One region of the Streptomyces sp. NPDC047130 genome, then DNA from elsewhere that is predicted to be linked to it. Evidence: riboswitches for the same ligand, from Rfam matches in the RefSeq annotation. Region 1 holds a riboswitch; each other region holds the start of a gene.

The links. A riboswitch is a leader RNA that binds a small molecule or an ion and turns the genes downstream of it on or off. The one in region 1 is predicted to bind cyclic di-AMP.
Region 2: another riboswitch for cyclic di-AMP. It lies ahead of ABZ836_RS24540 (M23 family metallopeptidase); the one in region 1 lies ahead of ABZ836_RS01040 (NlpC/P60 family protein).
Region 3: another riboswitch for cyclic di-AMP. It lies ahead of ABZ836_RS27580 (transglycosylase family protein); the one in region 1 lies ahead of ABZ836_RS01040 (NlpC/P60 family protein).

The regions. Positions count from the first base shown of each region.
Region 1 is NZ_JBEYUK010000001.1:218,456-227,976, reverse strand. It holds gene pcrA (DNA helicase PcrA) at 1-2,102, opposite strand, end outside; gene guaA (glutamine-hydrolyzing GMP synthase) at 2,392-3,981, shown strand; gene ABZ836_RS01045 (hypothetical protein) at 4,259-5,542, shown strand; cyclic di-AMP (ydaO/yuaA leader) riboswitch at 5,805-5,962, shown strand; gene ABZ836_RS01040 (NlpC/P60 family protein) at 5,969-7,123, shown strand; gene ABZ836_RS01035 (hypothetical protein) at 7,237-7,590, opposite strand; gene ABZ836_RS01030 (NlpC/P60 family protein) at 7,969-9,051, shown strand; gene ABZ836_RS01025 (response regulator transcription factor) at 9,183-9,521, opposite strand, start outside.
Region 2 is NZ_JBEYUK010000025.1:7,407-16,927, reverse strand. It holds gene ABZ836_RS24555 (GNAT family N-acetyltransferase) at 1-1,008, opposite strand, end outside; gene ABZ836_RS24550 (HPr family phosphocarrier protein) at 1,193-1,489, shown strand; gene ABZ836_RS24545 (GntR family transcriptional regulator) at 1,645-2,352, opposite strand; gene ABZ836_RS24540 (M23 family metallopeptidase) at 2,544-3,287, opposite strand; cyclic di-AMP (ydaO/yuaA leader) riboswitch at 3,301-3,491, opposite strand; gene ABZ836_RS24535 (pitrilysin family protein) at 3,699-5,087, opposite strand; gene ABZ836_RS24530 (pitrilysin family protein) at 5,084-6,439, opposite strand; gene ABZ836_RS24525 (hypothetical protein) at 6,705-7,151, shown strand; gene ABZ836_RS24520 (DNA topoisomerase IV subunit A) at 7,284-9,521, shown strand, end outside.
Region 3 is NZ_JBEYUK010000033.1:16,693-26,213, forward strand. It holds gene eno (phosphopyruvate hydratase) at 1-957, opposite strand, end outside; gene ABZ836_RS27580 (transglycosylase family protein) at 1,220-1,915, opposite strand; cyclic di-AMP (ydaO/yuaA leader) riboswitch at 1,920-2,087, opposite strand; gene ABZ836_RS27585 (transglycosylase family protein) at 2,314-3,579, opposite strand; gene ABZ836_RS27590 (cytochrome P450) at 3,717-5,018, opposite strand; gene ABZ836_RS27595 (nucleoside triphosphate pyrophosphohydrolase) at 5,337-6,317, opposite strand; gene ABZ836_RS27600 (SurA N-terminal domain-containing protein) at 6,379-7,002, opposite strand; gene ABZ836_RS27605 (hypothetical protein) at 7,288-7,572, opposite strand; gene ABZ836_RS27610 (serine/threonine-protein kinase) at 7,671-9,209, opposite strand; gene ABZ836_RS27615 (hypothetical protein) at 9,206-9,521, opposite strand, start outside.

The DNA of each region.
Region 1 (9,521 bases):
AGGTACAGCCGCTCACGGGCGCGGGTGATGCCGACGTAGGCGAGCCGCCGCTCCTCCTCGAGTTCCTTGGTCTGGCTCAGCGCCCGCATGTGCGGGAAGACGCCTTCCTCCATGCCGGTCAGGAAGACCACCGGGAACTCCAGGCCCTTGGCGGTGTGCAGCGTCATCAGCGTGATGACGCCGTCGCCGTCCTCCTCGTCCGGGATCTGGTCGGAGTCGGCGACCAGCGCGACCCGCTCCAGGAAGTCGGCGAGCGTGGATCCGCCCTCGGCCTCCGCGGTCTCCTGCTCGAACTCGAGGGCGACCGCGGCGAGCTCCTGGAGGTTCTCGATCCGCGTCTCGTCCTGCGGGTCGGTGGACGCCTGCAGCTCGGCGAGGTAGCCGGTCCGCTCCAGCACGGCCTCCAGGACCGTCGCCGGGCCGGCGCCGGACTCCACCACCGTGCGCAGGTCCTCCATCAGCGTGTTGAACCGCTTGACCGCGTTCGTCGAGCGGGCCGCCATGCCGTACGCCTCGTCGACGCGGACCAGCGCCTGCGGGAAGCTGATCCGCTCCCGCCGCGCCAGCGCCTCGATCATCGCCTCGGCCCGGTCGCCGATGCCCCGCTTGGGCACGTTGAGGATGCGGCGCAGCGGCACCGCGTCCTCCGGGTTGGCCAGCACGCGCAGGTAGGAGAGGACGTCCCGGACCTCCTTGCGCTCGTAGAAGCGCACGCCGCCGACGACCTTGTAGGGCAGCCCGACCCGGATGAAGACCTCTTCGAAGACACGGGACTGCGCGTTGGTCCGGTAGAACACCGCGACGTCGCCCGGCTTGGCGTCGCCGGCGTCGGTGAGGCGGTCTATCTCGTCGGCGACGAACTGCGCCTCGTCGTGCTCGGACGGCGCGACGTAGCCGGTGATCCTGGCGCCCGCGCCGGCGTTGGTCCACAGGTTCTTGGGCCTGCGGGACTCGTTGCGCTCGATGACCGCGTTGGCGGCGCTCAGGATGGTCTGCGTGGAGCGGTAGTTCTGCTCCAGCAGGATCGTCGTGGCGTTCGGGTAGTCCTCCTCGAAGTCGAGGATGTTGCGGATGGTCGCCCCGCGGAACGCGTAGATCGACTGGTCGGCGTCGCCCACCACGCACAGCTCGGCCGGCGGCACGTCCTCCGGGGCGGGCGGCACGTCCTCGTCGTGCGTCTCCGATGCCCCGCCCACCAGCTCACGGACCAGCGCGTACTGGGCGTGGTTGGTGTCCTGGTACTCGTCGACCATGACGTGCCGGAAGCGGCGTCGGTAGCTCTCCGCCACGTCCGGGAAGGCGCGGAACAGGTTGACCGTCGTCATGATCAGGTCGTCGAAGTCCAGGGCGTTCGCCTCGCGGAGGCGGGACTGGTACATCGCGTAGGCCTGGGCAAGGGTCTTCTCGAACCCGTCGGTCGCCTGGGCGGCGAAGTCCTCCTCGTCGATCAGCTCGTTCTTCAGGTTGGAGATCTTCGCGCTGAACGACTTGGGCGGGAACCGCTTCGGGTCCAGGTCCAGGTCGCGGCAGACCAGCGCCATCAGGCGCTTGCTGTCGGCGGCGTCGTAGATCGAGAAGGACGAGGTGAAGCCGAGGCGCTTGCTCTCCCGGCGCAGGATGCGCACGCAGGCGCTGTGGAACGTCATCACCCACATCGCGGAGGCGCGCGGGCCCACCAGCTGCTCGACGCGCTCCTTCATCTCCCCGGCCGCCTTGTTGGTGAAGGTGATGGCGAGGATCTGGCCGGGGTGGACGCCGCGCTCGGCGAGCAGGTAGGCGATGCGGTGGGTCAGCACCCGGGTCTTGCCGGAGCCGGCTCCGGCCACGATGAGCAGCGGGGACCCGGCGTGCCGCACGGCGGCGCGCTGGTTCTCGTTCAGCCCGTCCAGCAGGGCGGCGCCGCTCAGCGCGGGGCGCGGGGCGCCGTCCCGGTAGTAGGCGTCCCGGGCGGGCGGCACGTCGAAGCGGCCCGCGAACAGGTCGTCCGGGATCGGCTCCGGAGGGTATTCGCCGTGCTCCTCGTCGGGCGGCGGCGGGGCCTCGTCGTGGGCCGGAGGGGCCTGGAGGCTCGCCAGGTAGCTTTCGTCAAAGAGGCTGCTCATCGCCCTCCGAGTCTAGGTGCCCGGACCGACACCCGTGGCCGGTGGACGAAACCGCCCCCGAACCGTTGCACGGGCGCCCCGGCGCGTCCCGATGTCGCGCCCCGGTGTGTCCGGGTGCGACGCCCCTGCGCGTCCGGGTGTCGCACCACCGGCCCGTCCCGGTGTGACGAAGGTCCCGCCCCGGGGCCTGCCGCGAGGGCCCGGGGCGGCCCGCCGGCGGGCACGGCGTTCTCCGCACACCGGTAGAATTGGGCGGACAGACCCACACCCTGACGCCGGAAGGCCCCCCGTGTCATCAGCGCCCACCGCTGCGTCCGCCGCCCCCGACACCGTCCTGGTCGTCGACTTCGGTGCGCAGTACGCCCAGCTCATCGCCCGCCGCGTCCGCGAGGCCCGGGTCTACAGCGAGATCGTGCCGAGCACCATGCCGGTCGAGGAGATCCTCGCCAAGAACCCGGCGGCGATCATCCTCTCCGGCGGCCCCTCGTCCGTGTACGAGCCGGGCGCGCCGACCCTGGACCGCGCCCTCTTCGAGGCCGGCGTCCCCGTCTTCGGCATGTGCTACGGCTTCCAGCTGATGGCGCAGACCCTGGGCGGTCAGGTCGACAACACGGGCGCCCGTGAGTACGGCCGCACCCAGCTCCACGTGAGCCGGTCGGGCTCCACCCTCTTCGAGGGCACCCCGGACGAGCAGCCGGTGTGGATGTCGCACGGCGACGCCTGCTCCGCCGCCCCCGAGGGCTTCGAGGTCACGGCCTCCACCGACGTCGTGCCGGTCGCCGCCTTCGAGAACGACGCCAAGAAGCTGTACGGCGTGCAGTACCACCCCGAGGTGATGCACTCCACGTTCGGCCAGCAGATCCTCGAGCACTTCCTGTACCGGGGCGCGGGCATCAGCCCGACCTGGACCACCGGCAACGTCATCGACGAGCAGGTCGCCGCGATCCGCGAGATGGTCGGCACCAAGCGCGCCATCTGCGGCCTGTCCGGCGGCGTCGACTCCGCGGTCGCCGCGGCGCTCGTCCAGAAGGCCATCGGCAACCAGCTGACCTGCGTCTACGTCGACCACGGCCTGATGCGCAAGGGCGAGACCGAGCAGGTCGAGAAGGACTTCGTGGCCGCCACCGGCGTGGAGCTCAAGGTCGTCGACGCCGAGGAGCGGTTCCTGACCGCGCTCGCTGGCGTCAGCGACCCGGAGGAGAAGCGCAAGATCATCGGCCGGGAGTTCATCCGCGTCTTCGAGCAGGCGCAGGCCGAGATCGTCGCCGAGGCGCCGGGCGACCAGCCCGTCGAGTTCCTCGTCCAGGGCACCCTGTACCCGGACGTCGTCGAGTCCGGCGGCGGCACCGGCACGGCCAACATCAAGTCCCACCACAACGTGGGCGGCCTGCCGGAGGACCTCGAGTTCAAGCTGATCGAGCCGCTGCGCCAGCTGTTCAAGGACGAGGTCCGGATGGTCGGCCAGGAACTCGGCCTGCCGGAGGAGATCGTCCAGCGCCAGCCCTTCCCGGGCCCCGGCCTCGGCATCCGCATCGTCGGCGAGGTCACCAAGGAGCGCCTGGACCTGCTGCGCGAGGCCGACGCCATCGCCCGCGAGGAGCTCACCGCGGCCGGCCAGGACAGCAAGATCTGGCAGTGCCCGGTGGTCCTGCTCGCGGACGTCCGCAGCGTGGGCGTCCAGGGCGACGGCCGCACCTACGGCCACCCGATCGTGCTGCGCCCGGTCTCGTCCGAGGACGCCATGACGGCCGACTGGTCGCGCCTGCCGTACGAGGTGCTGGAGCGGATCTCCACCCGCATCACCAACGAGGTGCGGGACGTCAACCGCGTCGTGCTGGACGTCACCTCCAAGCCGCCGGGCACCATCGAGTGGGAGTGACCTCTCCCACCACCGCGTGACGAAGGGCGCCGTCCGGTCTTCCGGACGGCGCCCTTCGCCGTCGCCGGGAAACGGGCCGAAAATGTTGGGCCGCGACCGAGACCCGCAGGGCGCCGGAACGGTTGTGAAGGGAGAGGCCGAGACGCGCCCCCCGCTCCCGGTGGACCCCGCGGCGCAGCGGGCCCCGTGGACCGGACGGGGTGGGCGGTACGGCACAATTCCCCTACGCGGCAGGCGAGTTGCCGCTGTGACGATCGTTGCGGAAGGCGGACACGGCGTGGCGGTGCAGGAGGCGCGGCAGGGCGCCGACGCGGCGAAGGACACCCATGGGGGCGGCTGCACGTGCGGGGACTGTCCGCACGGCGCCCGGGCGGGACACCGGAAGGCCGTGGCGGCCTTCCTCCACCAGCGGGACGAGTACGCCGCCGGGAAGGGACTGCCCGCCGCGGTCGCCCACTCGGCCTCCGCCTCGCGGCAGTGGGTCTCCGACGAGCTCACCCAGTCCGCCGCGGAAGTCGCCGAGCGCAGCCGGGCCGAGGGCCAGGCCTGGCTGGCGCGGCTGTGGCGGGTCACGCTCTACGCCGTGTGGGGAGCGGTGCTGCTGCTCCTGCTGGTGCAGGCGCTCACCGCGATCGGGGCCGGGTGGACGCCGGCCCGCACGGCGGGGCTGCTCGCGGCCCTGGTGACGGCCGCCGCGCTGTCCGCCGCCTCCTGGTACCACCGAGCGCGCGGCGGCGTGCTCGCGCCGGTGATCGGCGAGGACAACCGCCTCTCCACCTCGCGCGCGGTGGCCGTCGCGTGGGTGCTGTTCACCGCCTTCGCCGTGCTCACCCTGGCCGGCCAGCTGGCCGCCGCCTCCGGGCACCGGGAGCGTGACGCGCTGATCGCGGGCCTCGACCTGGCGCGCGGGGCGGGCGTGGTGACGGTGCTGGCCGTGGTGTGCGCCATCGCGGTGCTGGTCCGCCGGGTGGTGAGCCTGCGGGTGCAGGGGCAGCGGCTGCAGAAGGTGCGCGCGCACCGGCCCCGCGCGGCGGACCTGCTGACCGACGACTCCGGGCGCGGCAGCTTCGCCGACATCCAGTACGTCGTGATCTCCGCGGTGGCGCTGGTCTTCGGCCTGGTCCGGCTGGCCCGCAAACCGGAGCAGCTGCCCGACCTGCCGTGGGGGCTGGCCGTGGTGGTGCTGATCTCGGCGGCGACCTACCTGGCCGGCAAGTACGCGGAGGGCGGCCGTCCGGTCGTGCTCTCCGTGGTGCGGGCCCGGGAGGCGGGAGACCTCGACGGGCCGATCCGCACCGGCGACGACATCGAGATCCGCGGGGCGGGCTTCGTGCCGCCGGGGGCGCAGGGCGCGGACCGGCTGTCGCGGATGGTCGTCCGGATAGGAGCGGTCAACGTCCACGTTCCGCTGGTGCCGGTGGCGGGCGGTTTCAGCAACCCGTCCGACACGGTGCTGACGGTGCCGGTGCCCGCCGATGTCGAGCCCGGCCGCGTCGAGGTCCAGGTCGTCACCGCGGCCGGTCTCGAGACCAACCGGGTGGTCGTCGACGTCACCGAGTGACCCTCCGCGTCCGCACGGCACCTCCTTGCGGAGCCACCGCCCGGGAGGGGCGGGGCGTGGCGAGGAGTGGCGAGGAGAGGCGTGGAGTGGCGAGGAGAGGCGTGACTACCACGAGCTGCCTGGGTGTGACGGAGCGCCACGCTCGGGCCAAGGTCACGAAAACGTATCGGGCATATCGCACACCGTCCTTCACACGGACCCCACGGGTTGGCTAACGTGCCGCGCGGGCCGTCCGACCCCGACCGGCGAACCTCGCCGGTCCGTGCGGCCCCCGCCGAGTCCGGCCCCGCGCCGGAGCCGGGGACCCGCACGCGCCACCTGGGGTGAATCGTTCCGGCCCCGCCGGACCGTAGGGCAACCCTTCCGGAACCGCCGCCCGAACCCGACAGCTAACCCGGTAGGCGGGAGACGGAAGGAGTCGCCGCCTTGGCGTCACACCGAAAACCCCGCCCTGCGGGCCTGCTCGCGGGCATACGCACCCCCGCCCTGGCGACCGTCGCCCTCACCTCCGTGGCCCTGCTGAGCCAGACCGCCCAGGCCGCCCCGTCCGACCGCCCCAGCCTCGCAGAGGTCCAGGAGAAGGTCGACGCCCTCTACCGCCAGGCCGAGGCCGCGACCGAGAAGTACAACTCCGCCAAGGAGCAGAGCGAGGCCCGGCGCAAGGAGCTCGACACGCTGCTCGACGAGGTCGCCGAGCGCACCGACGAGCTGAACGAGGCCCGCGAGAAGCTCGGTTCGTACGCCGCCGCCCAGTACCGCTCCGGCACCGCGCTCCCCGACACCGCCACCTTCCTCCTCGCCGAGGCCCCCGAGGACTACTTCGGCCAGGCCCAGCTGATGGACCGCCTGACCGCCCGCCAGCAGGAGGCGGTCGACGAGTTCGTGGAGCGCCAGGCCGCCACCGCCGAGAAGCGGCAGGAGGCCTCCGAGAGCATGGAGACCCTGAGCTCCTCCGAGGAGGAGCTCCGCACCAGCAAGGCGACCGTCCAGAAGAAGCTGAGCGACGCCCGCGAACTGCTGGCCGAGCTGACCGCCGAGGAGAAGGCGCGGCTCGCCGCGATCGAGCGGAAGAAGGAGGAGGAGGCCCGCCGCAAGGCGGAGGAGCTGGCACGGCAGCAGGCCGCCGAGGAGAAGGCCCGCCAGGAGGCGGCGGCCGAGGAGGCCGCCGAGGAGGGATCCACCGGCGGCGACACCGGATCCGGCGGCTCCACCGACGCGTCCGCCTCGCAGGGCCGGAAGGCGGTCGCGTTCGCGGAGGCCCGGATCGGCCTCCCCTACGTGTGGGGCGCGACCGGCCCGGACTCCTACGACTGCTCGGGCCTCACCCAGGCCGCCTGGAAGGCCGCCGGCGTGGACCTGCCGCGCACCACCTACGACCAGGTGAACGCCGGCACCACCGTCCCGGTCTCCCAGGCGCAGCCGGGCGACCTGGTCTTCTTCTACGACGACGTCACCCACGTGGGCGTCTACATCGGCGACGGCATGATGATCCACGCTCCGAAGCCGGGCACGAACGTCCGCGAGGAGTCGATCTACTACGACGGCGAGGGTTCCATCCACAGCGTCGTGCGCCCCTCCTGACCGGTCCGGCCCCCGGCGGCCCGCACGACGGCCCGCCCCATGCCCCGGGGACGCGCGACGGCCCGCACGCTCCAGGCGTGCGGGCCGTCGCGGTACGCGTCACGGACGCGGCGTCACGTCCACAGCACCGCGATGAAGACGTTGACCGTCGTCAGCGCCCCCACCAGGGCGAACTGCCCCTTCGACACCCGCTCCTCGTCGCGCTTCACGTAGACCAGGCCGAGGATCACGATCAGCAGCAGCAGCTTGATGCCGATCTTGATGTGGTTGACCGAGGCGCCCTGGGCCTCGTTGAGGCCCACCAGGACGATGCCGGTGACCAGCATGGTGAGGGCGCCGTGCAGCATGCCCGGGGTGAAGCGGGCGGTGCCCTGACCGATGGCCTTCATCTGGTGGAAGAAACCGCCGAGCAGCGCGGCGATACCGATGATGTGAAGGCCGACGAAGATGTGCAGGAGTACGTCCATGCCGGGGAGCCTAGCCACCGCCCGCGGCGCCGCACGCGGCGGGCCGCCGCGTAACGCCCCTCCCGCCCCACCCGCCCCGGACATGCGCAAACGGTCGTGACGGCACAGCAATCCGTCATCACCGGAACGCCACACCACTCCCTCGGACACCCGGTGACTCTTTGGAGTCATCTCCGCACAAACCGTTACCGGATGGTGACCTACCGGATTAGCGTCCTCCCCCAGGTGACCGGCTCCCCCGCCTGTCGTCCCGACCGGACGGCGTCGGCCACCCCATCGAAGGTCCGGCGGCGGCCCGCCTCCCCTGTGCGGGCCGCCGCCGGATGTGTGACCGTCCCGCCAGTGGGGCGGGACGTACGGAAGGACGTGGACTCCAACGTGGCATCGCACCGCAAACCCTCACAGCACCGGAGCGGCGGCAGGGCACGCACCCTGCTCACCGCGGTACTCGCGGGAGCGGCGGCCTCGGCGGGACTCGAGGGAGTCGGACACGCGGCGCCGAAGCCGACGCCGGAACAGGTCAGGGAAGAGGTCGACCAGCTGTACCGGGAGGCCGAGGCGGCCACCGAGAAGTACAACGGCGCCAAGGAGAGGACCCGGGCCGCCGAACGCCGGGTGGACCAGCTGCAGGACGAGGCAGCCCGGCGGGCCGAGGAGCTGAACGAGGCGCGTGAGGCACTGGGCTCGGCCGCCGCCGCCCAGTACCGCTCGGGGAACGGTCTCGACCCCACCATGCAGCTGGCACTCTCCTCCGACCCCGACCGCTTCCTGCGGGACGCGGGCTTCGCCCAGCGCGCCGGCGACCTCCAGGCCACGGAGATCGCCTCCGTGTCGCAGCAGATCCGCGAGCTCGACGAGGTGCGGGACGACGCCCGGACCGAGCTGGAGCGACTGCGCGACCAGCAGGAGCGGGCCGAGCGGCACAAGCGGACCGTCACCGGGAAGCTGGAGAAGGCCCGCCGGCTGCTCTCCCGGCTGACCGCCGAGGAACGCGCCCGCCTCGCGGAGACGTCGGGCGGCGGCGCGGAAGCGTCACCGGGACGGGGCGGCGGGTCCTCCGGCACGCAGGCCACCGGCGCCCAGGCCACCGGCGGCAGGATCGCCGCGCCCGACTCCCGCGCCGCGGCCGCCATCGCCTACGCCCAGCGGAAGCTGGGCAGCCCGTACGTCTGGGGCGCCACCGGGCCCAACGCCTTCGACTGCTCGGGACTGATCCAGGCCGCCTACCGCTCCGCGGGTGTCTCCCTGCCCCGCACCACCTACGCCCAGATCGACGCGGGGCGGCGCGTGTCCCGTTCCCAGCTCCGCCCGGGCGACCTGGTGTTCTTCTACCCCGGCGTCACCCATGTGGGCATGTACATCGGCCAGGGCAGGATGATCCACGCGCCGAATCCCTCGGCCCCGGTCCGGATCGCCCCCATCGACGAGATGCCCTTCGCCGGGGCGACCCGCGTGGTCTGAGCGGGAACCTGATCGCTCGGAGCGGGGCGGGACGGGACGGGGAGCGGCAGGACGGGGAGCGGCAGGACAGGGAGGGGCGGGACGGGGAGGGGCGGGACGGGGAAGCGAGAGGCGGCGGGGTCGGCCCGCCGTCAGACCAGGCGTCGGGCCGTGGCCCAGCGGGTCAGCTCGTGCCGGTTGGAGAGCTGGAGCTTGCGCAGGACCGCCGAGACGTGCGACTCCACCGTCTTCACCGAGATGAAGAGCTGCTTGGCGATCTCCTTGTAGGCGTAGCCGCGGGCGATCAGCCGGAGCACCTCCCGCTCCCGCTGGGTGAGCCGGTCCAGGTCCTCGTCCACCGGCGGCGCGTCGGTGGAGGCGAAGGCGTCCAGGACGAAGCCGGCCAGCCGGGGCGAGAACACCGCGTCGCCCTCCTGGACCCGGAAGACCGAGTCGACCAGGTCCGACCCGGTGATCGTCTTGGTGACGTA
Region 2 (9,521 bases), on a different contig from region 1:
GGGCCCGATGACACGCATGCCGAACGCGCGTGCCCGGCGCACCAGTTGACGCTGCCGTTCCCGCCCCTCGGGGCCCAGCTCGGCGTACCCGGCGGAGAGGACGACCAGCCCCTGCACGCCGTGCGCCCCGCACTCGTCGACGACCTCGGGCACCCGGTCGGCGGGGACGGCGACCACGGCGAGGTCGACCGGCCCGTCGATCCCGGCGAGCGAGCGGCGGGCGGGGACGCCGTCGAGCTCGGTGAGGTCCTCGGGGAAGGACGGGTTGACGGCGTGGAGGGCGCCGGTGAAGCCGCCGTCACGCAGGTGCTCCAGCACGCTGCGGCCCACGCCGCCCCTGCCGCGGCTCACGCCGACGACCGCGACCGAGCCCGGGGCGAGCAGCCGCCGCACGGAGCGGGCCTCGGCACGCTGCTCGCGGGCCTGCTGGACGGCGAGCGAGCGGTCGGTGGGCTCGAGGTCGAGGTGCAGGCGGACCACGCCGTCCTCGAAGCTGCGCTTCTGGGCGTATCCGGCGTCCGTGAACACCTTGATCATCTTGGTGTTGGCGGGCAGCACCTCGGCGGTGAAGCGGCGCACGCCCCGTTCCCGGGCGACGGCGGCGATGTGCTCCAGCAGCGCGGAGGCGACACCGCGGCCGTGGTGGGCGTCCTGCACCAGGAAGGCGACCTCGGCCTCGTCGGCGGGCGAGGAGGCGGGCATGCCGGTGGCGTCGACCCGGTCGTAGCGGACGGTGGCGATGAACTCGCCGCCGAAGGTGGCCGCGAGGCCGACCCGGTCGACGTAGTCGTGGTGGGTGAACCGGTGCACGTCCTTGGCGGACAGGCGGGGGTACGGGGAGAAGAACCGCAGGTACTTCGACTCGTCGGAGACCTGCTCGTAGAAGCTGACCAGGCGTTCCGCGTCGTCCTCGGTGATGGGCCTGACGTGGGTGATGCCGCCGTCGCGGAGCACGACGTCGGCTTCCCAGTGTGCGGGGTACTCGTGACGGTCCGACGGGCTCTGCATGCCGCAAGCCTACGGCGCGCGGCCGCTTCGGGCGCGGGGCCGGTGGGCCCCGGTCCGCCGGGGGCGGGACGCACCGGCCAGGAGGGCCGCAAGGCGCCGCGGGGACGACGGGAGCCACGAGGACCGCGAGGACCGCGAGGACCGCGACGTTCACGACGAGAAGGAGGAGAGCGAGGTGCCGGAGATGGCCGAACGGCGGGTGAGGGTGGCGGGACCGGACGGGCTGCACGCCCGGCCGGCGGCGCGCTTCGTGCGCGCGGCGCAGGAGTCGGGGCTGCCGGTGCGGGTGGCCCGGGCGGACGGGGCCGGGGCGGGGCCGGTGAGCGCCGCGTCGATCCTGAAGGTGCTGGGCCTGGGGGTGCGGGGGGGCGAGGAGATCGTGCTGTCCTGCGAGGGCGAGGGCGCCGAGGCGGTGCTGCGCCGTCTCGCGGACCTGGTGTCGCAGCCGCCGCCGAGGGGGCCTGGACACGCGATGCTCTGAACACCTGCGCCTGGAACGCCGCTTTCCCCTCCGCCGTGCGCGCCGTCCGCATTTCCGGGCAGGCAAAAGCGCCGGGCAACACCTCGGACCGAAGAAAGACCGAAGGAATAGGCATGCGGTAACGAATTCCTTCGCCCTTGTATACGGCCTCGGTGTTAAGTGGAGAGGCCGCTCGTGTTTACGGCATGTTGCGAAGTCCTCACCACGTCCGGGCGCACCGCGCTTCCGCGGTTCTGCCCGGGAATGCGGAGCCGGTGCAGGGCGAGCGAGCGTTCGGTGTGCAGGGCGGTCGTCTGCCGGGCCCGCTCGCCGTCCCCGCGGGCCACGGCGTCGACGATGGCGCCGTGCTCGGCCCAGGTCTCGGTGGGCGCCGGCAGCGGGTCCACCGAGTACATCCAGGCGATCTTGTGCCGGAGCTGAGTGAGGGACGAGGTCAGGGCGCCGCTGCCGCAGGCCTGTGCGAGCGTCTCGTGGAACCAGCCCCCCAGGGATCGCAGGTCCTCGCCGTAGCCCCGCCGCGCCCGCTCCTGCCCCAGCCTGACCAGGCCACGGAGGACTTTCAGGTGGGCCTCGGTGCGGCGCTGCGCGGCCCGGGCGGCGCCCAGCGGCTCCAGCAGCAGCCGCATCTCCAGCAGGTCCGCGGCCTCCTGCTCGGTCGGCTCGGCCACACAGGCCCCGGCATGGCGCCGGGTGACCACGAAGCCCTCCGCCTCCAGGGTGCGCAGCGCCTCGCGGACCGGGACCCGGGAGACCCCGTAGCGCCGGGCGAGCAGTTCCTCGGTCAGCCGGCTTCCCCGCTCGTGGACGCCTGCGACGATGTCGTCCCGGATCGCCGTGCATACCGAATGCGCGGGAATACGCATGCCGACCTCCGCCTCGATGAATGAATTGACTCTAAGGCAATCGACGGCGATTTCCGACGGGAAGGCCCCGCGGACGGGGAATTTTTGGCCGTGGCCCGCCCGGTGCGTCCGGTGCGCCCGGAATCCTTCCGGAACGACGAAAAGCCCCCGCCCGGGAAACCGGGCGGGGGCTTTCGCGTGTGCGGGTGGCGTCAGAGGTTCACGCCGTGGGACCGGAGGTAGGCGACCGGGTCGATGTCGCTGCCGTACTCGGCGGTCATCCGCGCCTCGAAGTGGAGGTGCGGCCCGGTGACGTTGCCGGTGGCGCCGGAGCGGCCGATGTGCGCGCCGGGGGTCACGGCCTGGCCGGGGGTGACGCTGACCGAGGAGAGGTGGCCGTACTGGGTGTAGGTGCCGTCGTGCATCTTGATGACGACCTGGTACCCGTAGCTGCCGCCCCAGCCGGCCTCGACCACGGTGCCGCGGCCCACCGAGCGGACCGGGGTGCCGGCGGCGGCGTGGAAGTCGACGCCGGTGTGGCTGCCGGAGGACCAGACGGCGCCGCCGGCCTGGTAACCGGTGGAGACGTAGGAGCCGGCGATGGGGCTGACGAACATGGTGAGGCGGCGCAGGCGCTCGCGCTCGGCCTCGCGGGCGGCGCGGCGCTCGGCCTCCTCGCGCTCCTCGCGGGCCTTCGCGATGGCGGCCTTCTCGGCGGCCGCCCGCTCCTGGGCCTCGGCCTGCTCGTCGATCTGGTCGGCCACCCGGTCGCCGATGGTGACGACGGGCAGCAGGCCGGTGGTCTCGTTGACGGACGTCTCGGCGGCGGAGGCGGGAGTGGCCAGGGTGCCGACGACGCCGGTGGTGGTGAGAGCGGCGAGGCCTGCCAGGCCGGCGGTGGTACGGCTGGTCCGGCCGGGACGGCGGTGCCTGCCGGAGGCGCAGTTGAACGCCATGAAGTGGCTGAGTCCTTTCCTTCCCTCTCGCCGGCCGGGTTAGCTGTCGGGTTCGGAGCAGGAAGGTCTCCTACGGGCTTCTCCCACCGTGCGCACGCTGTGCGCGCGCCGTGCGGAAGGCACCCGATTCACCCCAGGGGATGCCGCTTGTGGGTCCCCGGCTCCCCTGGCTCGCGCCGTACGGGGATTAGGCGATGACTGCCCGGCGCCGCGGGCGCGGCGCACAAGTGTGGCGGACAGCCGGACCGAAGCTAATGGCGTGATCATTCGGATCACAAACGGATCAAGGCTTTTGTAGCGCATCCCACAGGGCAAACCGGACGCTTCCCTACGCAACGCATGTTGTCCGGGACGAAACGGGCCCCGGCGACCGGATGGGTCACCGGGGCCCGAACCGGCTTGTACGGGCGGTTACTCCGCGCCGACCACCGTCACCTCGCCGATGCCCAGGTCGCGGACCGGGCCGGCGATCTGCGCGGCGTCGCCGACGAGGACCGTGACCAGGCGGTCCACCGGGAAGGCGCTCACCGCGGCCGCCGTGGCCTCCACGGTGCCGGTGGCGGCGAGCTGCTGATAGAGCGTCGCCTGGAAGTCGTCCGGCAGGTGCTGCTCCACCTGGTCGGCCAGGGTGCCGGCCACCGCGGCGGCCGTCTCGTACTTCAGCGGGGCGACGCCCACCAGGTTCTGCACCGCGGTGTCGCGTTCGGCGTCGGTGAGGCCGCCCTCGGCCAGCGTGCGCAGCACCTGCCACAGGTCCTGCAGCGCCGGGCCGGTGTTGGGGGTGTCCACCGAGCCGCTGATGGCCAGCAGGGCCGCGCCCGAGCCGTCGGGCGCGGAGCGCAGGACCTGGGCGAAGGAGCGGACTCCGTAGGTGTAGCCCTTCTCCTCGCGCAGCACCTTGTCCAGCCGGGAGGTGAGCGTGCCGCCGAGGCAGTAGGCGCCGAGCACCTGGGCCGGCCACACGCGGTCGTGCCGGTCCGGACCGGTACGGCCGATGAGCAGCTGGGTCTGCACCGAGCCCGGGCGGTCCACGATCACCACGCGGCCCGTGTCGTCCGCCGTCACCGCGGGCACCGGGTGCGGGTCGGCCGGGGAGCCCGTCCACGCGCCGAGGGTCTCGGCCAGCAGGGCGTCGAGGTCGACGCCGGTGAGGTCGCCCACCACCACGGCGGTCGAGGTGGCGGGGCGGACGTGCCGCTCGTAGAAGGCGCGCACGGCGGCCGCGTCGATCTTCCCGACCGTCTCCTCGGTGCCCTGACGGGGGCGCGCCATCCGCGAACCGGCCGGGAAGAGCTCCTTGTAGAGCTCCTTGGCGGCGCGGCGGGCCGGGTTGGCCAGCTCGTGGGGGATCTCGTCGAGCCGGTTGCGGACCAGCCGGGACACTTCGTCCTCGGCGAACGCGGGGGCCCGCAGCGCGTCGGCGAGCAGCCCGAGGGCCTTGGGCAGCCGGGAGACCGGCACCTCCAGCGAGACCCGCACGCCGGGGTGGTCGGCGTGCATGTCCAGCGTGGCGCCGCACCGTTCGAGCTCGGCGGCGAAGTCCTCCGCGGAGTGCTTGTCGGTGCCCTCCGCGAAGGCGCGCGCCATGATGGTGGCGACGCCGTCCAGTCCGGCGGGCTCCGCGTCGAGCGGCGCGTCCAGCAGCACCTCGACCGCCACGACCTGCTGTCCGGGGCGGTGGCAGTGCAGGACCGTCATGCCGTTGTCCAGCGCGCCGCGCCCCGGGGCGGGGAAGGCCCACGGCTTGGGCTCGCCGGCCTGCGGCATCGGGTGGAACTCCATCGTGGCCAGCTCGGTCACTTGGCCTCCTCCTCGTTCTCGTCGGTGGCGGCCTCGTCCTCGCCCTCCGGGGTGATCGGCTCGTACACCAGCACCGCGCGGTTGTCGGGGCGGAGCCGGGCCTTGGCCACCTCCTTGACCTCCTCCGGCGTCACCTCCAGGACGCGGCGGACGGCGGTCAGGGCGAGCTGCGGGTCGCCGAACAGCACGGCGTAGCGGCAGAGTTCGTCGGCGCGGCCGGCGACCGTGCCGAGCCGGTCCAGCCACTCGCGCTCCAGCTGCGCCTGGGCGCGCTCCATCTCCGCGGGAGTGGGGCCCTCGGCGGCGAGCCGCGCGAGCTCCTCGTCCACGGCGGCCTCGATCACCGGGACCTCGACGTCCCCGGAGGTCTTGACGTCCAGCCAGCCCAGCGACGGGGCGCCCGCCAGGCGCAACAGGCCGAAGCCGGCCGTCACCGCGGTGCGGTCGCGGCGCACCAGCCGGTTGTAGAGGCGGGAGGACTCGCCGTAGCCCAGGATGGTCAGGGCCACGTCGGCCGCGTCGCAGGCGCGGGTGCCGTCCTCGGGGAGGCGGTAGCCGGCCATCAGGGCGCGGGCCGGGACCTCCTCGCGGACGACCTCGCGGATCTCCTCGCCGATGACCTCGGGCAGCGCGCCGTCCCGGGGGGCCGGCTTGCCGTCGTGGGAGGCGATGGAACCGAAGTACTTCTCGACCCAGGCGAGCGTCTGCTCCGGGTCGATGTCGCCGACCACCGACAGCACCGCGTTGTTGGGCGCGTAGTAGGTGCGGAAGAACGCGCGGGCGTCCTCCAGGGTGGCGGCGTCCAGGTCGGCCATCGAGCCGATCGGGGTGTGGTGGTACGGGTGGCCCTCCGGGTAGGCGAGGGCGAAGATCTTCTCGAACGCCGTGCCGTAGGGGACGTTGTCGTACCGCTGGCGGCGCTCGTTCTTGACGACGTCGCGCTGGTTCTCCATCGACTCGTCGTCGAGGGCGGTGAGCAGGGAGCCCATCCGGTCGGCCTCGAGCCAGAGCGCGAGCTCCAGCTGGTGGGCCGGCATGGTCTCGAAGTAGTTGGTGCGCTCGAAGCTGGTGGTGCCGTTGAGGGAACCGCCCGCGCCCTGCACCAGTTCGAAGTGCCCGTTGCCCTTCACCTGGGCCGAGCCCTGGAACATCAGGTGCTCGAAGAGGTGGGCGAGGCCGGTGCGGCCCCGGACCTCGTGCCGGGAGCCGACGTCGTACCAGAGGCACACCGCGGCGACCGGGGTCAGGTGGTCCTCCGACAGCACCACGCGGAGCCCGTTGGCGAGGCGGTGCTCGGTAGCGGTGAGGCCTCCTGAGCCTGCCTCGGCTGTGGCCGTGTGACCCATGGGCATGTACGTCCCTTCGATCGCGGTTGAACATTGAGAACGTTGAACATTTGAGAACGCTGAGCACGCTGAGCACGCGAACTGCCTGTCACTGTATGCAACCGTGGCGGGGTACCGCCCGGTTCCCGGTACGGCACTTTGCCGCCCGATCCGGGGACGCGCTCCGCCCCCGGGGCCCGGACCCCGCTCCCTCCCGGGCGCGGGGATGTGCTGGGATGGTCGGCGCCCACCGACCTGACGTCCCCGCCGCGGGACAGGAAAGGACGTTCCGATGCGCAAGGCCCTGACCGTCACCGCCGCCCTGGTAACGGGCGCCGTGCTGCTCACCGGATGCGGAGGCTCCGGCGGCGACGAGGCGGCGAAGGGCGGGAGCGCCGCGTCCTCCGCGCGGGCCGAGGAGTCCCCGCGGGCCGAGGAGTCCTCGCAGCCCGCGCCCGCGGAGAAGGGGATCGACGGCACCTGGCGCACCGTCAACGACAGCCCCATCAAGACCCTCGAGATCACCGGGACCGAGGTCGCCACCACCGGCGAGCTGGCCTGCGCCGGCACCCTGGAGGGCGTCAACACCGAGAAGCCGCGGATCACCCTGGACTGCGCGAAGCCGGACCCCGGGCGCACCGAGGGCACCCTGAAGGTCAAGTCGGACGGATCCGCCGTCTCCATCGCGTGGGACGGGCCCGAATGGGGTGGCATGATCGACACCCTGCGCCGGAACTGAATCACCCGCGCCCCCCGCTCGCCGCGCGGTCACCGGCGGGGGGCGCGGTCCGCGCTGTCGGCGGCGAGGGCCACAATGGTGCGCGACAGTCCCCCGTTCATGCTCGCAAGACCGTGAAGGAGCCCGGCAGCGATGGCCCGCCGCAGCACGAAGACAGCATCGCCCGACGATTTCGAGGAGCGGATCCTCGACATCGACGTCGTGGACGAAATGCAGGGCTCCTTCCTCGAGTACGCGTACTCGGTCATCTACTCCCGTGCCCTGCCCGACGCGCGGGACGGCCTCAAGCCGGTGCACCGGCGCATCGTCTACCAGATGAACGAGATGGGCCTGCGCCCCGACCGCGGCTACGTCAAGTGCGCCCGCGTCGTCGGCGAGGTCATGGGCAAGCTCCACCCGCACGGCGACACGTCGATCTACGACGCCCTGGTCCGCCTCGCCCAGCCGTTCTCCATGCGGGTCCCGCTGGTCGACGGCCACGGCAACTTCGGCTCCCTGGGCAACGACGACCCGCCGGCAGCCATGCGGTACACCGAGTGCCGGATGGCCGACGCGACCAGCCTGATGACGGAGTCGATCGACGAGAACACGGTCGACTTCCAGCCCAACTACGACGGCCAGGAGCGGGAGCCGGTCGCGCTGCCCGCCGCCTTCCCGAACCTGCTGGTCAACGGCGCCTCCGGCATCGCGGTCGGCATGGCGACCAACATGCCGCCGCACAACCTCGGCGAGGTCGTCGCCGCCGCCCGCCACCTGATCCGCCACCCGAACGCGGATCTCGACGCGCTGATGAAGCACATCCCCGGCCCCGACCTGCCCACCGGCGGCCGGATCGTCGGGCTCCCCGGCATCCGGGACGCCTACGAGAAGGGCCGCGGCACGTTCAAGATCCGCGCCACGGTCGCCGTGGAGCAGGTCACCGCCCGCCGCAAGGGCCTGGTCGTCACCGAACTCCCCTTCTCCGTCGGGCCCGAGAAGGTGATCGCCAAGATCAAGGACCTGGTCGGCTCCAAGAAGGTCCAGGGCATCGCCGACGTCAAGGACCTCACCGACCGCGAGCACGGCCTGCGCCTGGTCATCGAGATCAAGAACGGCTTCGTCCCCGAGGCCGTGCTGGAGCAGCTGTACAAGCTGACGCCGATGGAGGAGTCCTTCGGCATCAACAACGTGGCCCTGGTGGACGGCCAGCCGCTCACCCTGGGCCTCAAGGAACTCCTCGAGGTCTACCTCGACCACCGCTTCGACGTGGTCCGGCGCCGCTCCGAGTTCCGCCGCGGCAAGAAGCGCGACCGGCTGCACCTGGTCGAGGGCCTGCTGACCGCCCTCATCGACATCGACGAGGTCATCCGCCTGATCCGCTCCAGCGACAACTCCGCCCAGGCCAAGCAGCGCCTGATGGAGAGCTTCGCGCTGTCGGAGATCCAGACGCAGTACATCCTCGACACGCCGCTGCGCCGCCTCACCAGGTTCGACCGGATCGAACTGGAGGCGGAGAAGGAGCGGCTGACCGCCGAGATCGAGGATCTGACCCGGATCCTCGAGTCGGACGCCGAGCTGCGCAAGCTGGTCTCCGGCGAGCTCGCCGCCGTCGCCAAGAAGTTCGGCACCCCGCGGCGCACGGTGCTGCTGGAGTCCGCGGACGCCCCGGCCGCCCTGCCCCTGCAGGTCGCCGACGACCCGTGCCGGGTGCTGCTCTCCTCCACGGGCCTGCTGGCCCGCACGGCGAACGCCGACCCGTTCCCGGCCCAGGACGGCGCCAAGCGGGTCAAGCACGACGCGATCGTCTCCGTGGCCCACAGCACCGCGCGCGGCGAGATCGGCGTGGTCACCTCCGCCGGGCGCCTGCTGCGCGTCAACGTGGTCGACCTGCCGCTCCTGCCGGAGATCCCCGCGGGCACCGCCCCCAACCTGTCCGGCGGCGCGCCCCTCGCCGAGTTCGTGTCCTTCGAGGACGACGAGACGCCGATCTGCCTGACCTCGCTGAACGAGTCCTCCCCCGGCCTCGCGGTCGGCACGCTCCAGGGCATCGTCAAGCGGGTGGTGCCGGACTACCCGGCGGGCAAGGACGAGCTCGAGGTCATCACCCTCAAGGAGGGCGACCGCGTGGTCGGCGCCACCGAGCTGCGCACCGGCGAGGAGGACCTGGTCTTCATCACCGACGACGCCCAGCTGCTGCGCTTCCAGGCCTCGCTGGTGCGCCCGCAGGGACGCCCGGCGGGCGGTGTGGCCGGCATCAAGCTGGCGGACGGCGCCAAGGTCATCTCCTTCACCGCGGTGGACCCGGGCCGGGACGCGGTGGTGGTCACCGTCGCCGGCTCCCGCGGCACGCTCGACGACTCGGTGCAGACTACGGCGAAGATGACGCCGTTC
Region 3 (9,521 bases), on a different contig from region 1:
GGGGTTGGTGACGAAGAGGTCGTCGCCGACGAGCTGGACCTTGTCGCCCAGCTTCTCGGTGATGACCTTCCAGCCGTCCCAGTCGTCCTCGAACAGCGGGTCCTCGATGGACACCAGCGGGTAGGCCGCGACGAGCTCCTCGTAGTACTCCGTCATCTCGGCGGCGGAGCGCTCCTTGCCCTCGAATAGGTACTTGCCGTCCTTGTAGAACTCGGAGGCGGCGACGTCGAGGGCGAGGGCGACCTGCTGGCCGGGGGTGTAGCCGGCCTCCTTGATCGCCTCGAGGATCAGGTCCAGGGCCTCGCGGTTGGAGCCGAGGTTCGGGGCGAAGCCGCCCTCGTCGCCGAGGCCGGTGGACAGGCCCTTGGTCTTCAGCACCTTCTTCAGCGTGTGGTAGACCTCGGTGCCCCAGCGCAGGGCCTCGGAGAAGGACTCGGCGCCGATCGGCGCGATCATGAACTCCTGGATGTCCACGTTGGAGTCGGCGTGCGAGCCGCCGTTCAGGATGTTCATCATCGGCACCGGCAGCAGGTGCGCGTTGGGGCCGCCCAGGTAGCGGAAGAGCGGCAGGTCGCTGGCCTCGGCGGCGGCGTGGGCGACGGCGAGGGAGACGCCGAGGATGGCGTTGGCGCCGAGCGAGCCCTTGTTGTCGGTGGCGTCCAGGTCGAACATCGCCTGGTCGATCAGGCGCTGCTCGGTGGCGTCGTAGCCGACGAGCTCCGGGCCGATCTGCTCGATGACGGCGAGGACGGCCTTCTCGACGCCCTTGCCGAGGTAGCGGTTCTTGTCGCCGTCGCGGAGCTCGACGGCCTCGAAGGCGCCGGTGGAGGCGCCGGACGGGACGGCGGCACGACCCGTGCTGCCGTCGTCGAGGCCGACCTCGACCTCGACCGTGGGGTTGCCTCGGGAGTCCAGGATTTCCCGGGCTACGACGACGTCGATGGACGGCACGAGCATCTCCTTCTGGGATGTGACGCGGGTGGCGCCGGACCACCTGGCCCGGCACGGGGTGCACAGCCTCCGTGGCTCTGCGAGACCGAGCCTAACCGGCCGGGCGGGATCGGCCAGCCGGTCACCCCCTGTACGGAGGGGTAACAGGAGATTAATTGTTCCGGCTCGAAACAAAAAGCCCTGGAGGCGGATCCGCCGGAAACGCCCCCGCCCCCGGGCGCGTGGTGACGCGCCCGGGGGCGGGAGGTTCGTGCGACGGGCGGACCGGTCAGCCCAGGTGCAGCATCTGGCCCGGGTAGATCAGGCGCGGGTCCTCGACGACGTCCTTGTTCAGCTTGAAGAGCTTCTTCCAGCCGCCCTTGATGTCGTGCTCCTCGGCGATCAGGCTGAGCGAGTCGCCCTTGACGACCTTGTACTCACCGTCACCCTTGAGGACCTTCTCGCCGGTGGGCGTGGTGACCTTCTCCTGCTTCTTCGGCTTCTCCGCCTTGGCGGGCTGGGCCGGGGTCTCCTCGGCCTGCGGCGCGGGGGCGGGAGCCTCCTGCTGCGGGGCCTCCTGGGCGGGGGCCTCGGCGGCGCCGCCCTGGTAGGGGGTGCTGGAGAGGCCGGTGCCGCAGTGCGGCCAGGCGCCCGGGCCCTGCTCGGCGAGGACCTTCTCGGCTATCTCGATCTGCTGGGCCTTGGTGGCCTGGTTGGCCTGGGCGGCGTACTGGGTGCCGCCGAAGCCGGCCCAGGTCTGGCTGGTGAACTGCAGACCGCCGTAGAAGCCGTTGCCGGTGTTGATGGACCAGTCGCCGCCCGACTCGCACTGGGCGACGGCGTCCCACTCGGACTCGGTGGCGGCGGACGCGGTGCCCGCCGTCAGCAGCGGGGCGGCCACGACCGCGCCGGTGAGACCGGCGACGGCGAGAGCGCGCTTGGCCTTGGACGGACGACGGTGCTTGCCCTGGCAGGTAAACGACATGGAGGTATCCCCTCACCGACGCCTACGAGGTGAGCTGTCGGGTTCGGGCTATGAGGGTCGCCCGGCCGCACACCTCTCGGTGCGCGGCTTCACCCCTAGCCGTTCCGGCGGTCTGGCCGCCGGGCCGGCACTTACCTGGTTCCCCCGCTCCTGCCTACGGCGCATGACGCGACGACATGTCCCGTACGGCCGTTGGCAGGATTAGGCGTGACGGCCGCCGGGGCCCGCTGGAGCGAGCGGTTCGACGTTAGCCACGCCCATGCCGGGATTTCAAAGACGATCAGGGCTTCTGAGACCCATCTCTCACTTCTCCGGAATCAGACATTCCAGGACGAAAAGGCGGGTAACTCCCCCGATTTTGCCCGCCTTTCGCCCTTCTCCTGCCGTCGTCCCGACCGCTACGGGAGGGTGAGGACCATGCCCGACACCAGGCGGTCCGGGTCCTTCCCGATCAGGTCGCGGTTCTCCTCGTAGAGGGCGCGCCAGCCGCCCTTGACGCCTTCCGACTTGGCGATGGAGACCAGGCTGTCGCCGGCCCGCACCTGGTAGGTGTCCGCGGGGGCGGCGTGCCGGCCCGAGGTGCCGGAGCCGGACTGCGCGGCGGTCTCGTCGGCGCTGGGGCCGCGGTGGCGGCCGGAGCCGGAGGAGGAACCGGTGCTCTCCTCCTGCGCGGTGTCCCCGCCGAAGAGCGGGGTGTCGTCCTGGAAGAGGGGACCGTCGCCGTCGCCGAACAGCGGGGCGTCCTCGTCCGGCGCGTCCTCGCCGGTGGCGCCGTCCTGCTCGCCGCCGTCGCCGCGGACCGGGACGTCCTCGCCGGAGCCGCCCTTGCCGGTCCCGCCCTTGTCGCTGTCGTCCTTGCCGCTGTCGCCGCCGACGCCGTTCTGGCCGTCCTGGCCGTTCTGGCCCCCGCCGGTCTCGGGCAGGTCCGGGATCACCGGGCTGCCGGTGCCGGTGTCCACCAGGCCGAGGTCCTGGCCGAGGTCCAGGAGGCCGCCGCCCTGCGCGGAACCGTAGCCGGAGCCGGGGAGGAAGCCGTGGTCCGAGGCGCCGTTCGCGCCCTCGCCGGACCGCCCCTGCCCACGGGCGTCACCGGTCTCGCCGTCCACGACGCCCGACTTGTCGCTGTTGCGGCTCCTGTCGCTCTTGTCGGTCTTGCCGCTTTCGCCGGTTCCGGCCAGGTCGCCGCCGACGGAACCCCAGCCGGAGGCCGAGCCGTCGAAGGCGCCGGGGCCGGTCACGTCGCCGGTCCGCAGCGCGTCCACGCCGGTGTCCACCTCGGCGGCGGGGCCGTCCTCGCGCAGACCGTTCATGGCGCCGCAGGCCAGCCACGGGGTGGCTCCCTGCTCGGCGAGGATCCGCTCGGCCACCGCGATCTGCTGGGAGCGGCTCGCCTCCGACGGCTTGGAGGCGTACGACAGGCCGCCGTGCTCCTCCCACTGGTCCTGGGAGAGCTGCAGGCCGCCGTAGAACCCGTTGCCGGTGTCGGCGCTCCAGGCGCCGCCGCTCTCGCATTCGGCGACCCGGTCCCAGGTGGCCCCCTCGGCCGCGCCGGCGCTCGAGGCCGCGAACAGCGGGAGGGCGAGTGCGGAACCGGTCACGCCGGCCGCGACGACGACCGCCGGCGCCTGACGGGGGCGGCGGTGACGACCGTTTCCGGAGAGCATGCGGGTGGCCTTTCGTCGACTACAGGGGCCGCGTCGACCCGGTCGGCATCCCGCCGCAGGGGTCGTCGCGTCTGTGCGGGAACGTAGCCGGTGATCAACGTTCGTCACAACTCGATGTCGCAAGGAACACACGAACGTCACGGAACTGTCGAGGTCGTGCTTCCACTTGAGCCCTGCTCGGGGGCGAACTCGACCGGAAGAGTTCGCAGGCCACGCATGATCAGTCCGCCCCTCCATCGCAACTCGGCGGGCTCCAGGCCCAGTTGGAGGTCGGGGAGCCGAGTGAGCAAGGTCGCGAGGGCGGTTCGGCCCTCGAGCCGGGCCAGGGGGGCGCCGAGGCAGTAGTGGATGCCGTGTCCGTAGCCCAGGTGCTGGTTGTCCCGCCGGGACAGGTCCAGGGTGTCCGGTTCGGCGAACCGCTCCGGGTCCCGGTCCGCCGCCGCCAGCACCACCAGGACCGGGTCGCCCGCCGCGATCCGCTGCCCGCCGACGGTCAGCGGCTCGGTGGCGAACCGCCAGGTCGCCAGCTCCACGGGGCCGTCGAAGCGCAGCAGTTCCTCGATGCCGGTCTCCAGCAGGCTCTCGTCGCCCGCCGCCAGCGACCGCTGGAGCCGCTCGCGCTCCCCGGGGTGGGTGAGCAGGGCGTAGGCGCCGTTGCCGATCAGGTTCACGGTCGTCTCGAAGCCGGCGAAGAGCAGGATGAACGCCATCGCCGCGGCCTCGTTCTCGGTGAGGTGCTCCCCCTCGTCCGAGGCGCGGATCAGGCCGGAGATCAGGTCCTCGCCGGGCGCGGGTTCCGCGGACAGCGCCTCGCGCTTGCGGTGGATCAGTTCGGCGAGGTAGCCGCGCATCTTCTTCACCGACCGCGCCACGCCGCCGCGCGGGCCGCCGCCGTGGCGGATCATCATGCCCGCCCAGTCGCGGAAGTCGTCCTGGTCCTCGCGGGGGACGCCGAGCAGGTCGCAGATCACGTAGATGGGGAGCGGGAACGCGAACTCGTGGATCAGGTCCGCGCTGCCGCGCGCGGCGAACCCGTCGATCAGGGTGTCGGTGAGCTCCTGCACGCGGGGGGCGAACTCCGCGACGCGGCGGGGGGTGAACGCCTTCGACACCAGGCGGCGCAGACGGGTGTGGTCCGGCGGGTCGATGTTCAGCAGGTGCGTCATCAGGTCGGCCTTGCGCTCGCCGGGGATGCCGGTCTTGTTCCGGGCGTGCGCGGGCTCGTCGTGGTGCGCGGGGTTCTTCGACAACCGGGGGTCCGCGAGGGTCTGCCGGGCGTCGGCGTACCGGGTGACCAGCCAGGCCTCGACGCCGCTGGGCAGCCGGGTGCGGTGCACGGGGGCGTGCTCGCGGAGCCAGGCGTAGGCGGGGTACGGGTCGGTGGCGAACTCCCAGGTGAAGAGTTCCGGGGCGGACGGTTCGGGGTGCGGCTCGTTCACCCCACGACGGTACGCGGGACCGCGGAGCGGTGCCGACGCGGACCTCGGCGGGGCCGACGCGGACCTCGGCGGGGGCGCGCGGTGCCCACCGCCGCGTGGGCACCGGTCCCGCGCGCCACCGGGCGCCGTCCGCCGCCGGACCCGTCCAACCGGCACTGCGGTGCCCGTCCGTGGGTGGTCCGCCCGCTCCCGAACCTCGGCGCGCGGGAGCGCGGCAGCGCGCAGGTAGCGCCCCGTGGGCCGCCCGAGGGGCCCGGCCGGCCCCGGAGGCCCGCCCGCGCCGCGGCATCATGCCGCGGGGGCAGGCCGGGGGTGAGGTCAGGGCGCGGGAGGGGTTTCCGCCGCGTGGATGGCGTCGCGGTAGGCGCGGGCGGCCGCGCGGAGCGCGGACTCGGGGTCGACCCCGGCCGCCTCGGCGCGGACCGCGAGGGTCAGCAGTTCGTACCCCACGCCCTCCCCCGCCGGCAGCGGCGCCTCCAACCCGGCCTTCCGCGCCCGCGACGCCAGCTTCGCCGCCAGCGCCAGCGCCGGCTGGCCGAGCGGCACCCCCTCGGTGACCGAGGTCCGCTGCTTCTCCACCGCCTTGGTCCGCAGCCAGTGCTCCTCGACCTCTTCCGGCGTCGCCGCGGACTCCTCGCCGAAGACGTGCGGGTGCCGGTGGATCAGCTTGGCGACCAGACCGCCCGCCACGTCGTCCACCGAGAACGGCTCCTCCTCGTCCTCCTCCGCCATCCGCGCGTGGAAGACCACCTGGAGCAGCACGTCCCCGAGTTCCTCCCGCAACTCCTCGCGGTTGCCCGTCTCGATCGCCTCGACCAGCTCGTACGCCTCCTCCAGCGCGTACTTGGCGAGGCCCTCGTGGGTCTGCTGCGAGGTCCACGGGCAGTCCGTCCGCACCCGGTCCATGACCTGGACGAGGTCGAGGAGCCGCGCGCCGGGCAGGTCGTAGGAGGCGGGCAGCAGCTCCAGGTCGGGCATCCGCACGCGGCCGGAGCCGGCCAGCCGGGCCAGCCCGTCGGTCAGCGCGGGCTCGCCCTCGCCGCCGGCGACGACCACCACCGTGCGCCCGCCGGCCGCCGCGTCGACCAGCTCCGGGGCGGAGAGGGACGCCTCCTCCACCGTCACCCCCGCCTCGCGGAGGTACGGGAGCTGCGGGTGCGCGCCGTCCGCGCAGAGCACCCGGTCCGCCTCGCGCAGCACGTTCCAGGCGGGCCAGGACAGCAGGCCGGGGGCGACCCGGTGGCTGGTGGTGAGCAGGACGACGCGGCCGGGGGCGTCCGTGGAGCTGGTGACGTTCACCCTTCGAACGTAACGCAGCGGTGCGACACCCCTGGCCCGCGGTCCGCGGGCGCCGGTCCCGTCAGGCTGCCTCGACGTCCCGCACCCACGGGGTCCTGAGGTCCGCCCGCGCGCTCTTCTCCGCGTCCCAGGTGCCGTAGCGCGGGTTCAGTTCCACGCCGAGGTCCTTGGACGACGCGGCGAGCGCCTTGCCGAACTCGGGGGTGTCGGTGGCGGTGCCCAGCTTCTGGGCGAGTTCGCTCGCCGCGACCTGGAGGCGGAGGTTCTCCTCCAGCCGCTCGGGGGCGACGCCGTACTGCTGGAGCCAGGTGGTCTCCAGCCCCTGGCGGCCGCCGAGCTGCCGCTCCAGGTTGGTCCGCAGGTCCTGGACCTCCTTGCGGGAGACGGTGACCCCCGCCTCCTCGGCGGCGTGGTGCAGGACCCGGTCGAGGACCATGCCCTGCACGGTGAAGCGGGCGAGGCTGCCGGACTGGGCGACGACCTGCCGGTACTGGTCGTCGTCGGGGACCGCGGCGCGCTGTGCGTCGCGCACCTCGCGCACCCGCTCCTCGACCTGGGCCTGGGTGATCCGCTGGTCGCCCACGACGGCCGCGGCGCCCGGTTGCGAGCCGGTCCCGCAGGCGGTGAGCAAAGGCGCCGCGAGGGCGGCGGAGAGGAGGAGCGCGGTACGGCGACGGCGTTGCAAGGAAACCTCCCGGTGGAGTTTGTGCTTCGGTGCACAAAGTCTTGCGATGATCGATGGTAGGCAGCGCGCGGGCTGTGAACCAGCCCTTGGCGCCAACGTCGTGCCAACGATCGAGGACTTCCCGCGCAACGCGCTCCTCGGCGGGCTCGGCCCTCGGCGACCGCCCTGTCACCTCCTCCGGGGCCACGGCCGGCCCGTCGACGCGTCGGCGGTGGACGGCCACGGGGCGAACCCGCAGTTCGAAGGGGACGGTGCGGTTCACGAGCAGGCCCGCACGGCCCGGCGTCACCCGTAGCCGGGCTGCCAGTCCAGGCGGCGGAGGGCGGTGAGGTCGCCGCGGACCAGGAGGGTCAGGACGCGGAGGGCCTCCTCGCGGGTGACCCCGGGGAGGTGGCGGGGGCGCGGGTCGGGGTGCTCGAGGTTCTCCAGGACGAGAGTTCCGCCCGGGAACGCGGAGACGGTCCAGCCGGAGTCGTCGTCGGTGACCGACACGTCCGGGTGCTCGTCGTCGCGAGGGCCGTCGAGTTCGGCGAGGAGCGCGGGGAGGCCGGCCTCGGTGCCGGTGTCCATGGCGCCGTCCCGGTGGGTGAAGGTGACGGGGCCGGGGACGGGCCGGAGGAAGTGAAGGGGGAGGTCACGGAGGCCACGGAGGTCACGGGGCGTTCGGGTCAGCCGCGCATCCGGCCGAGCCACTCCAGCGTGCGGCGGAGGTCGCCGACGAGGGGGTGGGTGGGGCCGTGGAGGCGTTCGACGTCGAGGGCGAGGCGGGCGAGGGTGTCGTGGGCGGCCTGGCGGTCGCCGAGGGCGAGGAGGAGGTGGCCGATGCGGCGGCGGAGGTCGTGGGCGCGGGCGGGGTCGCCGCCGGCGTACGGGTTCTCGTAGGCGGGGAGCAGCGCGCGGTACTCGGCGAGCGCGGCGGTGGCCTCGCCGAGCTGCTCCAGGCACAGGGCGGCGTCGAAGCGGAACCCGAGCGCCTGCGGGTCGTCGTGGCCGGCCTCGGCGGCGCGTTCCTCGGCGAGGCGGCGCAGTTCGGGCAGGGCGCGGCGGTACTGGCCGTCGTCCATGAGGGTGGCCGCGTAGAGCTTGCGCAGGGTGCGGACCACCGGGGAGCGCTCGCCGTGCTGGTCCGCGGCGTCCGGGAGGATCGAGCCGAGGATGTCCACGGCCTGGGTGATCCGGCCGTCGCCGAGGAGCCGCTTGACCTCGTCGACCGCGTCGGCCACGGCGGGCCTGGGCGCGGCGGGGGCGGCCGGTCCGGCGGGAGGCGCGGTGGGCCGGGGCGCGGGGGTGCGGGCGCGGTCCGGCCAGGGGGCGTGCGGGCGCAGGAAGGGCCGGGTGGGGTCGAGGGGCGCGCCGCTGGGCATGCCGCGGTCGGGCAGCAGCGGCAGCAGCGCCTCGTAGACCTCCTGGGCGGATCCCGGGCGGGCCTGGGGGTCCTTCTCCAGGAGCCGCAGCACCAGCCGTTCGAGCGGCTCGGGCACCTCGGGCCGCAGGCGGCGGACCGGCAGCGGCGGCTCGTAGAGGTGGCGGTGGAGCACGCCGAGGGCGGTGGTCCCGGCGAACGGGACCTCGCCGGAGAGGAGTTCGTGGAGCACGACGCCGAGGGCGTACAGGTCGGTGTAGGGGCCGACCGCACCGCCCATGGCCTGCTCGGGCGCCATGTAGGCGGGCGAGCCGATGGGCGAGCCGGTGTGGGTGAGGCGGGTTGTGTCGCTGTCCATCACGGAGGCGACGCCGAGGTCCAGCACGGTCACGGTGCCGTCCTGCTTGACCATGACGTTCCGCGGCTTGAGGTCGCGGTGGACGATCGGCACCGCGTGCACCGCGCTGAGCACCGCGCACAGCTGGGCGGCGACGGCGGTGGCCCACGGCCACGGGTACGGGTCGTGCTCGGCGAGGTGGTCGGCGAGGTCCGCGCCGTCGACGTACTGCATGACCAGGTACAGGTCGTCGCGTTCGCTGCCCGCGTCGTGGACGGTGACCAGGCCGGGGTGGTCGACCTGGGCGGTGACCCGGCATTCGCGCAGGAAGCGGCGGCGCAGCTCCTCGGCCTCGTCGCCGGCGACCCGGTCCGGGCGCAGCAGCTTGACGGCGACGCGGCGGTCGAGGCGCCGGTCGTAGGCGGTCCACACCTGGCCCATGCCGCCCTGGCCTATGAGCGTGGAGAGTTCGTAGCGTCCGGCGACGACGCGGCCGGTCGCGCTCACCTGCCGCCCTCCGGCCCGCCGTCCTGCTTGCGCAGGAGTTCGCTGAGCTCGTCGAGTTCGGCCCGCACCTGGTCGATGCGGCCGCCGGACGGGGGCGTGGCGGGCGTGGCGGGCGGCGTGGACGGCGGGATGGGCATGGTGGGCATGGTGGGACCGTTGGGACCGGTGGCGGGGCGCGTCGGGACCGGGGTGGGCGTGGCGCCGCCGGACCAGGTGCCGTGCTGCTGCGGGACGGCGGGGTAGCCGTACGGGCCGGGGGTCCGCGGCGGGTAGCCGTAGCCGGCGCCGGCCGGTGCGGCGCCCGGGACGGCG